3 regions of the Paenisporosarcina sp. TG-14 genome follow, and region 2 is predicted to be linked to each of the others. Evidence: riboswitches for the same ligand, from Rfam matches in the RefSeq annotation. Region 2 holds a riboswitch; each other region holds the start of a gene.
What was found. A riboswitch is a leader RNA that binds a small molecule or an ion and turns the genes downstream of it on or off. The one in region 2 is predicted to bind thiamine pyrophosphate.
Positions count from the first base shown of each region.

Region 1: another riboswitch for thiamine pyrophosphate. It lies ahead of C406_RS0109405 (ABC transporter substrate-binding protein); the one in region 2 lies ahead of C406_RS0117535 (YkoF family thiamine/hydroxymethylpyrimidine-binding protein).
Region 3: another riboswitch for thiamine pyrophosphate. It lies ahead of thiT (energy-coupled thiamine transporter ThiT); the one in region 2 lies ahead of C406_RS0117535 (YkoF family thiamine/hydroxymethylpyrimidine-binding protein).

Region 1 is NZ_AMGD01000026.1:14,875-19,125, reverse strand. Features, by position in the region: gene C406_RS0109415 (ABC transporter permease) at 1-740, opposite strand, end outside; gene C406_RS0109410 (thiamine-binding protein) at 737-1,030, opposite strand; gene C406_RS0109405 (ABC transporter substrate-binding protein) at 1,031-2,038, opposite strand; TPP riboswitch at 2,234-2,343, opposite strand; gene C406_RS19445 (HD domain-containing protein) at 2,723-3,592, opposite strand; gene C406_RS0109395 (uracil-DNA glycosylase family protein) at 3,690-4,251, opposite strand, start outside.
Region 2 is NZ_AMGD01000081.1:11,459-15,709, forward strand. Features, by position in the region: gene C406_RS0117525 (DUF1648 domain-containing protein) at 1-1,040, opposite strand, end outside; gene C406_RS0117530 (GntR family transcriptional regulator) at 1,040-1,426, opposite strand; TPP riboswitch at 1,588-1,695, shown strand; gene C406_RS0117535 (YkoF family thiamine/hydroxymethylpyrimidine-binding protein) at 1,818-2,423, shown strand; gene C406_RS0117540 (ECF transporter S component) at 2,425-3,024, shown strand; gene C406_RS0117545 (ABC transporter ATP-binding protein) at 3,008-4,251, shown strand, end outside.
Region 3 is NZ_AMGD01000050.1:3,564-7,814, forward strand. Features, by position in the region: gene C406_RS0113875 (SGNH/GDSL hydrolase family protein) at 1-708, shown strand, start outside; gene C406_RS0113885 (DUF4870 domain-containing protein) at 913-1,263, opposite strand; gene C406_RS0113890 (M20 family metallopeptidase) at 1,320-2,378, opposite strand; TPP riboswitch at 2,526-2,630, shown strand; gene thiT (energy-coupled thiamine transporter ThiT) at 2,728-3,312, shown strand; gene map (type I methionyl aminopeptidase) at 3,516-4,251, shown strand, end outside.

The sequences.
Region 1 (4,251 bases), on a different contig from region 2:
TTCCCTTTCACCAACTTCTTCTCTAATGAAGAAATAATTGCGAAGAAGGTTAAGCTTAAAATCATAATGAGAAAGATTGCCACAAAGACACGTTCTGTCCGAAATGAGGAGGACGCAAGAGTCATATAGACCCCGATCCCTTCTTTGGCGCCTAGCCATTCTGAGATAACAGCTCCCATTACACTATAAGTTGCTGCAATTTTTAGTCCGGAAAATATCGAAGGCAATGCATATGGCCACTCTACTTTCCAAAAAATTTGTTTGTTTGATGCCCCTGCCATTTTCATATAATGCATAAGTTCAGCAGTGGTTTGCCGAAATCCGCCCATCGCAGCAATGGTGATAGGAAAGAAGCAAACTAGCGTGATAATAATAATTTTAGGTAGAAGGCCAAATCCAAACCAGATGACTAACAATGGGGCCAATACGATGATGGGAATGTTTTGTGACAATATGATTAGTGGATAAAATGCCTCTCTAAGTTTTGGTAAGCGATGCAAACTAACCGCAACTAGCAGGCCAACAGCGCTACCTATTAGTAAACCCATAAAGGACAGTCGTATAGTTGAAATTAAGTGGTGACTGTAAGTTGACCAGCCAGTTATTGCCTCAGCCCATATTTGAGATGGAGCTGGCAGAAGCCATTTCGGTATTTCGAGTAACCAAGTAGATAGTTGCCATAGTGAAAATAAGAGGATGAGAACCAATACTGGTCTCCATCCTCTATATAAAATTCTCATGACCGGTATTTTTCAGTCAATTTATCCATAGAAACACCGCTCGGTTGATAAAGGATTTTCACTTGAGAAATGACATTCACACAGCCAGAATCTATCATTTTTTGATTCATCTTCTCGATCACGGAGAAAATTTCTGTCAAATTCCCCTCCATGGTTGTTTCGAGAGGATGGACTTCATAACGTATCCCAGACTCCTGAATGATGGCAATTGCTTCTTCTATAAACGGGATTGAATCTTCCCCATTTCTTGTTTTTGGTATAATTTGAATGCTGACTAAAGAGTTGATCATCTATTCATTCTCCTTTTTTGGTAAGAATTCATTCGTAAAGGCTTTTTCTACTTCTAACTTGCCTTCTAATAATTCATTTTCGCTCATCCAATTTGCATAGTTTTCCCAAACAGACTTCTCTTGAATACCCCATTGTGATCCATCATCCTGATACTTTGGCGCTAACCATTTCTGGCTTGCTTTAACCAATTCAGGGTCTAAATCTGGAACAGCCTTTATTAAAACATCCGCCGCTTCTTGTGGATTATCAATTGAGTATTCATATCCTTGTGAAGCTGCTGCTACAAATGCACGCACAGTGTCGGGATCTTCTGCAATTAACGCCTCATTCGTAATCAAAATAGGTGTATAGTAATCTAGCTTATCTGAGTAATCAGCCAGATACTGCATATTCAATTCCTCTCCGCGAAGTTCCGCTTCAATTCCTGTCCATGCGTAATAGATCCATGCAAAGTCAACATCTCTTTTTACAGCTGTAAAAAAGTCTGTATCACCTGTATTAATAATATCCACTTTCTCTACATCAGCATCTTCTTGCTTCATTAAAGAGGCAATCACTGCTTTTTCAACAGGCGCTCCCCATCCTCCATACGCTTTACCTTCATAATCTTTTGGTGAGGTAATGTTCTTTTCTACAGGAGACGCAAAGCCCGAAGTATTATGTTGAATAACCGCAGCAATTGACACGATTGGTATATCTTGCACTCGTGCTTCGGTTAAAGATTCCTGATACCCAACTCCAAATTCTGCCTTACCTGCAGCTACTAGCTGGTTAGCGCCCGCTTCACCTGGCATAATAATTTCGACATCAAGGCCTTTATCTGTAAAGTATCCTTTTTCTTTTGCAACGTATAATCCTGTATGATTTGTATTTGGCGTCCAATCCAATACCACTGTTACTTTTTTTAACTTGTCTATGTCTTCATTTTGTTCCGTGCTTTGGCTGTCAGTATTCCCACAGGCTGTTAGCAGTAGAGCAATTAGTAGTAATCCTATCCATTTTTTCATCATCTTTTCTCCCCTTGTCTTTTCTATTAAAAGCATTAAACGATGGAACGAAAAGGTGGAAACATATTCACAAGGTACTTGATTAATCACTAACTTCTAGTGTAATCATTTAGCTCTGTCTAATCTTTAAAACATCTTTTTTCATATAAAAAAGCACCTCTAGGTAGGTACCTAGGGCGCATATCAACACAAATAAGAATGTTTAAATATGTTTCCTACGCTGGTATTAACCAGATCAGGTTCCAAGGGTTTGTATCTTAAGGATACGGTCTCAACCAGCAACACTGGTCCCCCCACATGTTTCAGTTATGAAGTTCGTCTAATACTTTGTTAGGTTAACTTTGCCACACATTTGGTTCAGTTACAAGAGTTAGAAAGAATATTATTATAAAATGATCTACCTCTCAGCGTTGGCTAGAGTTTCGCTAGTTCTCTTTCGTACAGGCTATCTCGCGGCAGGTGTGCGTCCTTCGCTCACCTTAACGTGGACATGTGTTTGATTTTAACTATGGATGGTAAAGGAACTGCATCACAACCTAAAAAATGAAAGGAGACGACGACTGAAGTGATAAGTCACTTCGATCGTCGTCTCCTATTCCTTCAGTACACACTCAGTGGTACGTCTTTCTTTACAATATTACAAGGCGTAGTTGCTTTAACTCTTTTATTTCCACAAAAACCCCTTTACAGATTCTTAAGGTTGCGCTTGAAATGTTTGTAAAGTGTTTTATCAGACCAAGCTAGACGATGTTTGAGTTCAGCGCAGTATGATAGCAGGATGAACGAGCCATCGGAATTCATTTCAAAATCGATGCCTCGCTTCCTTAATGACTCCATTAAAGGAGAAACCTTGTTGTAGTCAGCGTTTATGTATGTGTCATCCGCGTATGTTAATGCTTCTTTGACAAAACCAAGGATGCCCATAGAAGCTATCTCCCGCTGTCGCTTCTCATTACAATCATAACTACAACTAAACAGCGCATCTATTTCCTTCACAGTAAGTTTTTTCTTGCCAACAAATAATTGGAACACTTCTTTCTTGAGCACGCGTACAAGAGGAACTTCTTTTTTAAATGATTCCAATTCTCGTACAACACTCATGTAATACCACGACTGTTCACGTTTTCCTCGATTGAAACGACTCCAAACAGACTCGCCTTTTTCATTCAAGTCCACCTGAATTGATCGGATATTGTGCAATTTATCTGCGGTAATGACTAATATTTCATCAGGTGTCATAGCTGAAATGGAGTCGATTGTGTGCTGTTTTCTATCCTCCCATGGCAGTGATTTATCAGGTTCGGATGCGGCGATAACCAATTGCAAAACCTTTTCCCCAAAATGCTCAATAAGTTCATCGGCCGTTGTATCGGTATCTTCAAGCGTGTCATGCAAAATCCCAGCTGCAACCACTTCGTCTGGAGCCTTTGTTTGCTTCAGGATCATTGCAACGCCTACTGGATGCGTGATATATGGAATTTTCGAGTCTTTTCGATAGTGTCCATCATGTTTGACTGCAGCAAATTGCATGGCTTTTTCTATCATGTTTTTCATTAAATTCATCTTCCTTTTCTCATCTATTTGGCAGGTAGCCCCGCAAGTAGTCGGCCTTTCATACGGACGCAAACAAAGGTGGCCTCATTGTTCACCTTTAAGCTAGCCTCCCCATCGAACTCGTAATTCTATTCACATATTTCTCTTTATACTTGTCTTCTCTTTTACCGAATGAACAATAATATGGATGTGGTAGACGCGGACCTACCGGATAGTTTAATCTTCCTTCTTCTGTCATTTTATTTAATGCTTGTTCAACTTCTTTACTCAAAGGAATAATCATTTTCGGTCGAACAATTTCCATTTCTGTTAAAAAGGAATCTGTAAAAACCGCGTCCAAAGGTGTAGGTAAATTAAAGTAATTCACATTCTTATTGTCCTGAATAAAACCAAACCACGATAAGTTTGTCATGTATACATTTTTATGAAATTTCATTTTCCCTATTTCACTAATAACTGACAAAATAAATTGAGCACTTCTCTCTTTGTCATCTTGGTCAACATTAGGAAATAACTCCGACGCACCATTAAAATCTATAAAAGGTATTCCTGTTTGACCAGCCCCGTTTTTTCCTGGATTAGTCCCACATAAAACAATTCTAGGTGTTTTGCTTATATAGAATGCTTGGTAGTACAGTCGCACAAGTTCCCTATTTTCA
Region 2 (4,251 bases):
TGTCCCATATTTACAGTCCAACCAATCCCAAATCTTTTTTCAACCAAAATACTCGGATCATTTTTATTCACATAAATTAAGCCTAACTTCCAATATTGATCATCGTCCGTATCAATAACATCTACAGCATCCACATCTTGCTCAGACACCGCAATTCTTGTACCGCTCTGCCCTACTTTTACAGTGTAGTAAAGAACGGATCCCAGTATGATGACTAAAAAGCCTAGTGTGAAACCTAATGTAACACTTGAAGACATCGTTTCAGGGTAAATTATCGTCAATTGTAGATAGCCCATCAGCAAAGTTACGGCAATCGCTACAACAAATAATAACCAACTTGAATATTTCCGAAAAGCAAGTTGTTGCTCACGCGAACGTTTCTTATGTCGGACCTGAATCTTCGCACCCGATTGTTTCATGGCTCCATTGAAAAATAGCATCATCCCTTGAAGAATAAGTGTCATGAAAGGTAAAGCACTTACCGAAATCCAAGTTTTTTCCGCGAATGCATCTGCTTCGCCGCTTGGTCCCCAATGTGTTGGAATCTGATTAGGTAGCGTGTCGTATTGGCTTAACCCCAAAATACCTAAACCGAGAGTTATAAACATGGGTAAGACAAAGTACACATTTGGTAGCAGTTTAAGTTGTTCGCGAAATTGTAGGTCTACCACTTTTCGCTCACTCTGGCCCTCAGTCCACTTTTCGTCTTTCTTCCAATTGGCTAAGGCGATATGGTTTTTTGCATAAAGTCCCATTGAGAAAAGTAATGCCACTATTTGAGCGGCCATCCCAACATAAACAACTTTTTCTTCAGCGGGACTAAACATCCAAAGCCAACCGATAAAAATCGCAAGAATCACTATGCCACTTGTTAAAACGAGTTGTGTATAGCGGTTTTTCATCTGTTCCAGTCGTTTGTCTTTGACGTGAGTATCGGGAATGTATATCCCAAATGCTTCACTGTCTTTTAAAAACTTTGGTAAGAAAGCTTGAATGACAATAATGAAAATTAAAATGACCATAAACATGACGGCAGCCATTACTTTTCCTCCTTCAAGTCTATACTAATTTCTTTTATTAACAGCTCGATTTCTGCTGAAGACATTTGTAAACAAAGTGCTTCTGCAACAATTGGACGTAATTCTTTTATCAAGCGTAGACGATCTAGTTCAGAAGCTTTCCGAACTCCATTTTCGTGAATGAATACGCCTTTTTTCTGTACAATTCGGATGAATTCCTTGTCTTCTAAATAGTGATACGCTTTATTTACGGTATGCATATTCATGCCAAGGTCTGCAGCAAATGCGCGAACAGATGGTAATGAATCGCCCGGTTTCAAGCTACCCTTCGCAACACCTTCAATAATTTGTTGGGCCAATTGCAAATAAATCGGCATGGCCGAATTCGCTTCAATTTCAATAAACATATGCGACCCCCGCTTGTTCTATTAATACTAGAACAGTTTTGTTATACATAATATAGAACAGTATTTCATTACTGACAAGTTTTATTTTTTGCTTGGTTTACAATCTGTTTTTCATACGTTACAATGAAGCCGTTCTTAAACATTTAAAAAACTACATACGATTACTGCACTAGGGGTGCTATATTTTTGGCTGAGATGAGAGCATTAGCTCCGATCCCTTAACACTCGATCCAGGTAATACTGGCGTGAGGAAGTGCGGCGACTTTTGCCCAACTTTTCTTTGAGCAAAACAGCTGCATTCCACGTCGAATGTGGCTATTTTTATGTTCAAAAACGGTGACTTTGGGATAACTTCTTCTCTAGTCACACCAATTTGAAGGAGGAGATGGGAATGAAACAAGAGTTTAGTTGTGGGATTAGTCCAATTGTGGGGTTGCGGTTTTCAATTCACCCAATGGCAGACAATTTTATTAAGATTATTAAAGGGGCTCGACGCGAAGCGGATACATCAAATGTCTGGATGCATACCGACGACGTAAGTACAGTCATGCGAGGTAAACAAATTCACGTCTTTGATACAGTGAGATCCATCGTGTTATATGCAGCGAAAACAGGTGCACATGTGGCATTTAACGGAACCTTTTCGATTGGCTGCCCTGGGGATTCTGCGGGAGATGTTTACTTAGAGAAAGATGATACCTTGTTAAACGAACCTCAAATTCGGGAGATTAAACAATATGTATCATCACAGTTTGCGCTCTATCCAATGAATAACCCTGACTATATGTCAGTCATTTATAAAGAAGTCGCTCGTGCAAAAGAATATGGTGTTTTTAATGACTCGATGCATTATGCGAGTGGACTCCATGGTGATATTCACGAAGTATTTGCGTTCCTAGAAGAATCCTTTACACATGCTCGTTCAGAACAACATAAACACTTAGTGATGACTGTTAACATGAGCATCAATAGTCCTTCTCACAAAGGAGAGGCGTAGTATGTTGAAGTCATGGAAACTGAAAGAAGTCGTTTTAATGTCAGTACTTGCCGTTGTGTTTGCTGTTGTGTATTTACTATTTGTCCATGTCGGAAATATTTGGGCAGGTTTAATTGGTCCGATTGCGTATGAATGGATGTTTGGGATTTGGTTTATCGTCTCCATTATTGCTGCTTACATCATTCGAAAACCAGGTGCCGCTCTATTGTCGGAAACGATGGCTGCTATGATTGAAGTGATGATTGGCAATGCAGTTGGTCCGCGCTTGATTTTATCAGGTATTGTTCAAGGCTTAGGAGCAGAAGCTGCATTTGCAGCAACTGGTTATAAACGCTATAACTGGTGGGTACTGTGTTTAGCTGGTGTCGGTTCCGCAGTCTTTAGCTTTGCATTCGGTTTTTTAGTGTCTGGTTACTCAGCGCTTGATCCTTCTTTGTTAGTTTTAATGTTTACGCTACGTGTCATAAGCGGGGCTGTCATTGCAGGTTTAGGTGGCAAGTATTTATCGGACGGTTTACTCGCAACTGGTGCTCTTCGTGGATATGCGATTTCACGTGAAACATCTAACAAGCACAAAATAAAAGGTGAGGCCCTTGGTTAATAGCCTCCTTACAAGATCAACTATTAAAACAGAAGCTACTCAGCCAATTATTAACTTCAAAGATGTCACTTTTCAATTTCCAGACGATGAAGTGCCCATTTTCAGAAATATTTCTTTCTCTATACAAAGTGGGGATAGAGTCGTTTTATTTGGTCCTAGTGGATGTGGGAAAAGCACCTTATTGTATTTAATGAATCGCCTGTACCCCGACAATTGTGATGGTGAAGTTGAAGGATCTATTTCCCTTTGGAATAAAGATGCGGCGACTTATGCTGCTGGGGAAATTAACCGTCGAATTGCAACTGTATTTCAAGATCCTGATACACAGTTCTGTATGCCAACCGTTGAACAAGAGATGGCTTTCACATTAGAAAACTTACACGTCTCGCGCTTAGAAATGGAGCAACGCATCACCACTACACTCGAAATGACAGGACTTTCTGATATTCGTCACTCGACCATTCAAACGTTATCTGGAGGAATGAAACAACGTGTAGCAACCGCTTGTGCGATTTTAATGGACCCGGAAGTGTTGTTGCTCGATGAACCTCTTGCCCATCTGGATCCAGTAACAGCGCAACATTATGTCGAATGGTTAGATGCTTTGCAATTGTCACACGCTTTAACGATTGTCGCGATTGAGCATCGCCTAGATGTGTGGGGGACATTTTTTAATCGTGCAGTTCATGTCACAACTTCAGGGGCCTTTTCCATTGAAGAAAATCCGACACGATCTCCTATCGTTTTCCCGAAACGAAAATCCACTATTGAACCGGAATTAGCGTTTGAAGCAAGAAATGTAAGTGTCCATGTAAAAGACAAACAGTTGTTAAGGAATATTTCCCTCAGCCTCAAACGAGGGGAAATTGCCGTACTTGCAGGCCCTAACGGCAGTGGGAAGTCTACTTTTTTAAAAACAGTATGCGGTATCTTAAAAAAATCACAGGGACGTATTGAGAGCGGAAACAAACTTCCAGGTTACGTTCCACAGTCACCAGAGCATTTGTTTGTCACGCAACGCGTAGCAGAGGAAATCCGATTTTCTAATCATGCAAACGATGAAGAGATTTCTGACATCATGACTCGACTACGTTTGAATGAAATTGAGCAAGCGCACCCTTTTGCAGTCAGTCATGGTCAAAAACGACGCGTGGCCATTGGTGCAATGCTTGCTGATAAAAGACCTGTCCTATTGCTAGATGAACCTACATCCGGCCAAGATGCTGC
Region 3 (4,251 bases), on a different contig from region 2:
CAACCACTTGTTTTTTATTCGAAAGATTTATCATTTCCGGGATTTACGACTGCCGATGTGCTTGAACGTGTGCAATCTAAAGAGGCGAAACAACTGATTAAAAATGCAAATGTCATTACAATTTCAGCCGGAGCCAACGATCTTTTGAGGCTTATTCAAGCGAATGATAAGTCTGGATCATTATCCTTTCAACAGATTCCCGTGGATTTTTCATTAAATACCGTCCGGAAAAACATGTTAACGATGTTAACCGACTTGAAAAAAATAGCACCGAAAGCAGAAATTTATGTAATGGGTTATTATTTTGCGTATCCACATGCACGTGAATCGCAAAAGTTCGGTACGGCTAAACAATTAGATCGTCTTAATGATATTTTAGCAAAAGTGTCTAAAAAAGCAGGTGTGAATTTTGTGTCAGTTGATGCTGCTTTCGGTAATAATGCAATAGATAAAGTACCAAATGCAGCAGATGTGCACCCAAATGCAGAGGGATACCGAGCAATGGCGAACAGTTTTTTCAATGTCTATTCAAAAGGCTCAATGCAGGTAATGAAAAATGAGGTGCCTCCTGCAAATCCTCGTAGCTTTGAACAGATTATGCAAGAACAACAGGATGCTAATGAAGTGGGTGACGAATCTGCAGTATTGCCATCTTCGTTTTTAGAAGAAGAATATTTAGCACTATCTGAAATGAAACCTTTCATTTAAAAAAGTTGGAACTCGAGTTAACGAGTTCCAACTTTTTATTTGCGTGTATATGTGATTTTAGTACCTTTTCTAGAATCAATAACTTTTTTAACGATTGGAATAATGATAGGTGCAAACTTTATAGTTGTTTTAATTAATTTACCAATTTTCATGTATATCACTCCTGTCACTATTGTTATTTCCCACAAGAAGTAAAAAGTAAACCTACTGAAGCACTTTAATTCCTTGAATAATGTTCCAAATCAATACAGCAATCGAAAGAACACCATAAACTATCAAAAACAATAATGGTATGCTAGCGGCAAAGAAATCAACTGATGTACCTGGTTGAATTGAAAAGTCGGAAGTACTATACATCGTAAGAGACAAAACCATTAATATAATAAAACCGACAATTCCAAGTGCAACTGGGATTGCATGTGAAAGTAGTGAGCGTTTTGCATGACGCTTAACTTCTGGATCAGGTGTAATAAAGTAAATGATAATTGGTAATAAAAATGGGGTAAATAGAATACTGAAGTAACACAAAGCGGATAAAACACGTCGATTATCCAATTTTATTCCTCCTTAAAACTCTATTAGCTATTTATACGAAACATATGCAAATGGTTTCAAGTCAACGCATGTTTCGTTAAAATATCTGCATATTGTTCTACTGATGAAATCAATACGTATTCATTCGGACCATGCCAATCATCACCACTTGGACCAAATTCAATAGCTATAGCTCCTGTGTTAACATAAAAACGTGTATCTGCAGCTCCATGCTGACCAAATAGAACAGCTTCTTTTTGTGTGACTTTAGCTGTTAATTCAGATAGTGACTTAATGTAATTATTATCTTCTGAGGTGATAATAGCAGACATTTTATCATAAACTTTGACAATGTTTTTTGAATTAATTGAATGTGCTAAATCGGTAATTTGTTGTAAAATTTCTTCCCATTTTTGGCCAGGAATAAAGCGAATATCATATCCAACTTCACAATGGTCAGGTACAACATTATAGCGATCACCTGCTTGAATTTTAGCCAAGTTAATGGAAGGATATTCAAAATAACAATTACTTGCTTTTGTAAAAGGTAAGTTCATAAGCTTTTCATGAAATATGTATGATGCTTCAATTGCATTTGTTCCTTCCCAAGGACGTGAACCATGTGCAGCTTTTCCTAGAAATGTGATATGTATTTGCAAAACACCTTTTGATTGAACACTTAATTTTAATTGGGTTGGCTCACCACAAATGACAAAGTCGCCAGAATGACCAGTCTCAACAAGATGACCAGATGTTTTGTGACCACCCGTTTCTTCATCGGTTACTATATGCAAAACAACGAGTTGTTGCAATTGCTTTGGAATAGAAGAAATATGTCGGAAAGCTTCCATCATTGCAGCAACTCCAGCCTTCATATCTGCAGAACCACGGCCATATAGTCTGTCACCCTCAATAATTGGATTAAACTGTTCAATTTTCGCAGGGACTACGTCTACATGTCCGTTCCATACGATGGTCGTAGGACCTTGACCTACCTCTGCGTGAATCATTAAGCGTCCTTCATTTTCGAGGACTTGATGTGGGATCGCATGACTTGTAAGCCACGACGAACAATACCGTAGTGCGTCATTTGCACCAATCTCTGTATCACTTTTGATTGCTACTAAATTTTTCAATAAATTGATCATGTACCATTCACAGCCTTTTGAATTTTATATACCTAGTATAGCGATAAATAGTTGAAAGTCACAGGACTGCCATTAGCCTCTTGTTTCTCTTTCTAACTTTCTGTACAATAAACTCGTATTATTAAAATTTAATGTATGTACCACAAGGGGAGCCTGTAATGGCTGAGAGTGAACGAGAAAAGTTCTAACCCTTAGAACCTGTAAGTTAATGCTTGCGCAGGGATGTGGATAGAAACCGACTCCAATGACGTCAGGCTCTGTCCCTGAGGTCGTTTTTTTTATGGTTTTTTTCACCCTGACTCGCGATTTGCAGCACATCGCAAAAGGAGGAAGAAAGATGAGAAATCAAAAAGTATTATTATTAGTAGAGATTGCAATATTTGCTGCGTTAGGGTTTGTATTGGACTTTGTGGCATTTAAAATGCCACAAGGAGGATCAGTTAGTTTAGTGATGATTCCCATTGTCTTAATGGCATTTCGCAGAGGCACATTAGCTGGTGTAATTACTGGTTTGTTAGTAGGATTGTTGCAAATTGTTTCAGGATTAATTTCTGTAGCACCACTATCGTTTAGTTTTGTAGTTATGCAAGTAATTTTGGATTATTTAATTGCATATGGTGTTGTTGGATTTGCTGGAATACTTCGTAATCAATATTTTAAATATGCCCAACAAAATAATCGAGGGAAAATAATTTCTATAATTGTAGGTGCTGTATTGATTGGTTCATTATTACGTTATGTCACTCACGTAATTACCGGCATTTTATTCTTTGGTATGTATGTTGAAGAAGGTGCCAATTTATTCATCTATTCTAGTATCTATAATGCGACGTACATGATTCCTGTGTTTTTATTAACGGCAGTTACATGCTCATTACTATTCTTAGCTGCCTCACGTTTACTTAGACCACAAAAAGCATAATTCTGTGTGAAATGTGAAAGAGTAGTACACGAAGAATCAATGGACAATGAAGCCCTTGACTTCACATCAAAATTATATAAATTGTTATTATGCAAAACATCTTTATTTTATCTGAATGTTCATAATTATTCTAGCTGATGGGAAAGCGCCTTTTGTTGTGGTATAGTATGGCTAGATATTTTAGAAAGAAGGATTTATCGATTATGATTGCAAAAACAACTGAAGACTTTGAGTCGTTAAAAGCCATAGGCCGAATTGTTGCAGATATTCGCGACTCGATGCGCGCAATAACAAAACCGGGTGTCACAACGAAAGAAATTGATGATCTTGGTGGACGTATGTTTAAAGAAAAAGGGGCGATTTCAGGTCCTAAAGGGGAATATGATTTCCCAGGTTTCACATGTATTAGTGTTAACGAAGAAGTCGCACATGGTATTCCAGGTTCACGTGTTATAAAAGATGGTGACCTTGTAAATATTGATGTCTCTGGATCGTTAAATGGTTATTTTGCAGATACAGGCATTTCATTTGTTATTGGGAAAGGTTACGACAATAAAGAAAAATTATGCGAAGTGGCTGAAAGTGCATTTGACCGTGCAATGTTAAAAGTGAAAGCTGGCGCTCGTTTAAATCAAATAGGTAAAGCTGTTGAACGCGAAGCAAAACAGAATGGTTTTACTGTCATTATGAATTTAACTGGTCATGGTATTGGGAAATCTCTTCATGAAGCCCCACAACATATTTTAAACTACTTTGACGCATGGGAACCAACCATATTGAAAGAAGGAATGGTTTTAGCGGTTGAGCCGTTTATTTCAGAAAAAGCGGAACATATTGTGGAGTCTGGTGATGGCTGGACATTTCTTACTCCAGACAAATCACTTGTAGCTCAAATCGAGCATACCGTGATTGTCACGAAAGATAAACCTATTCTAATAA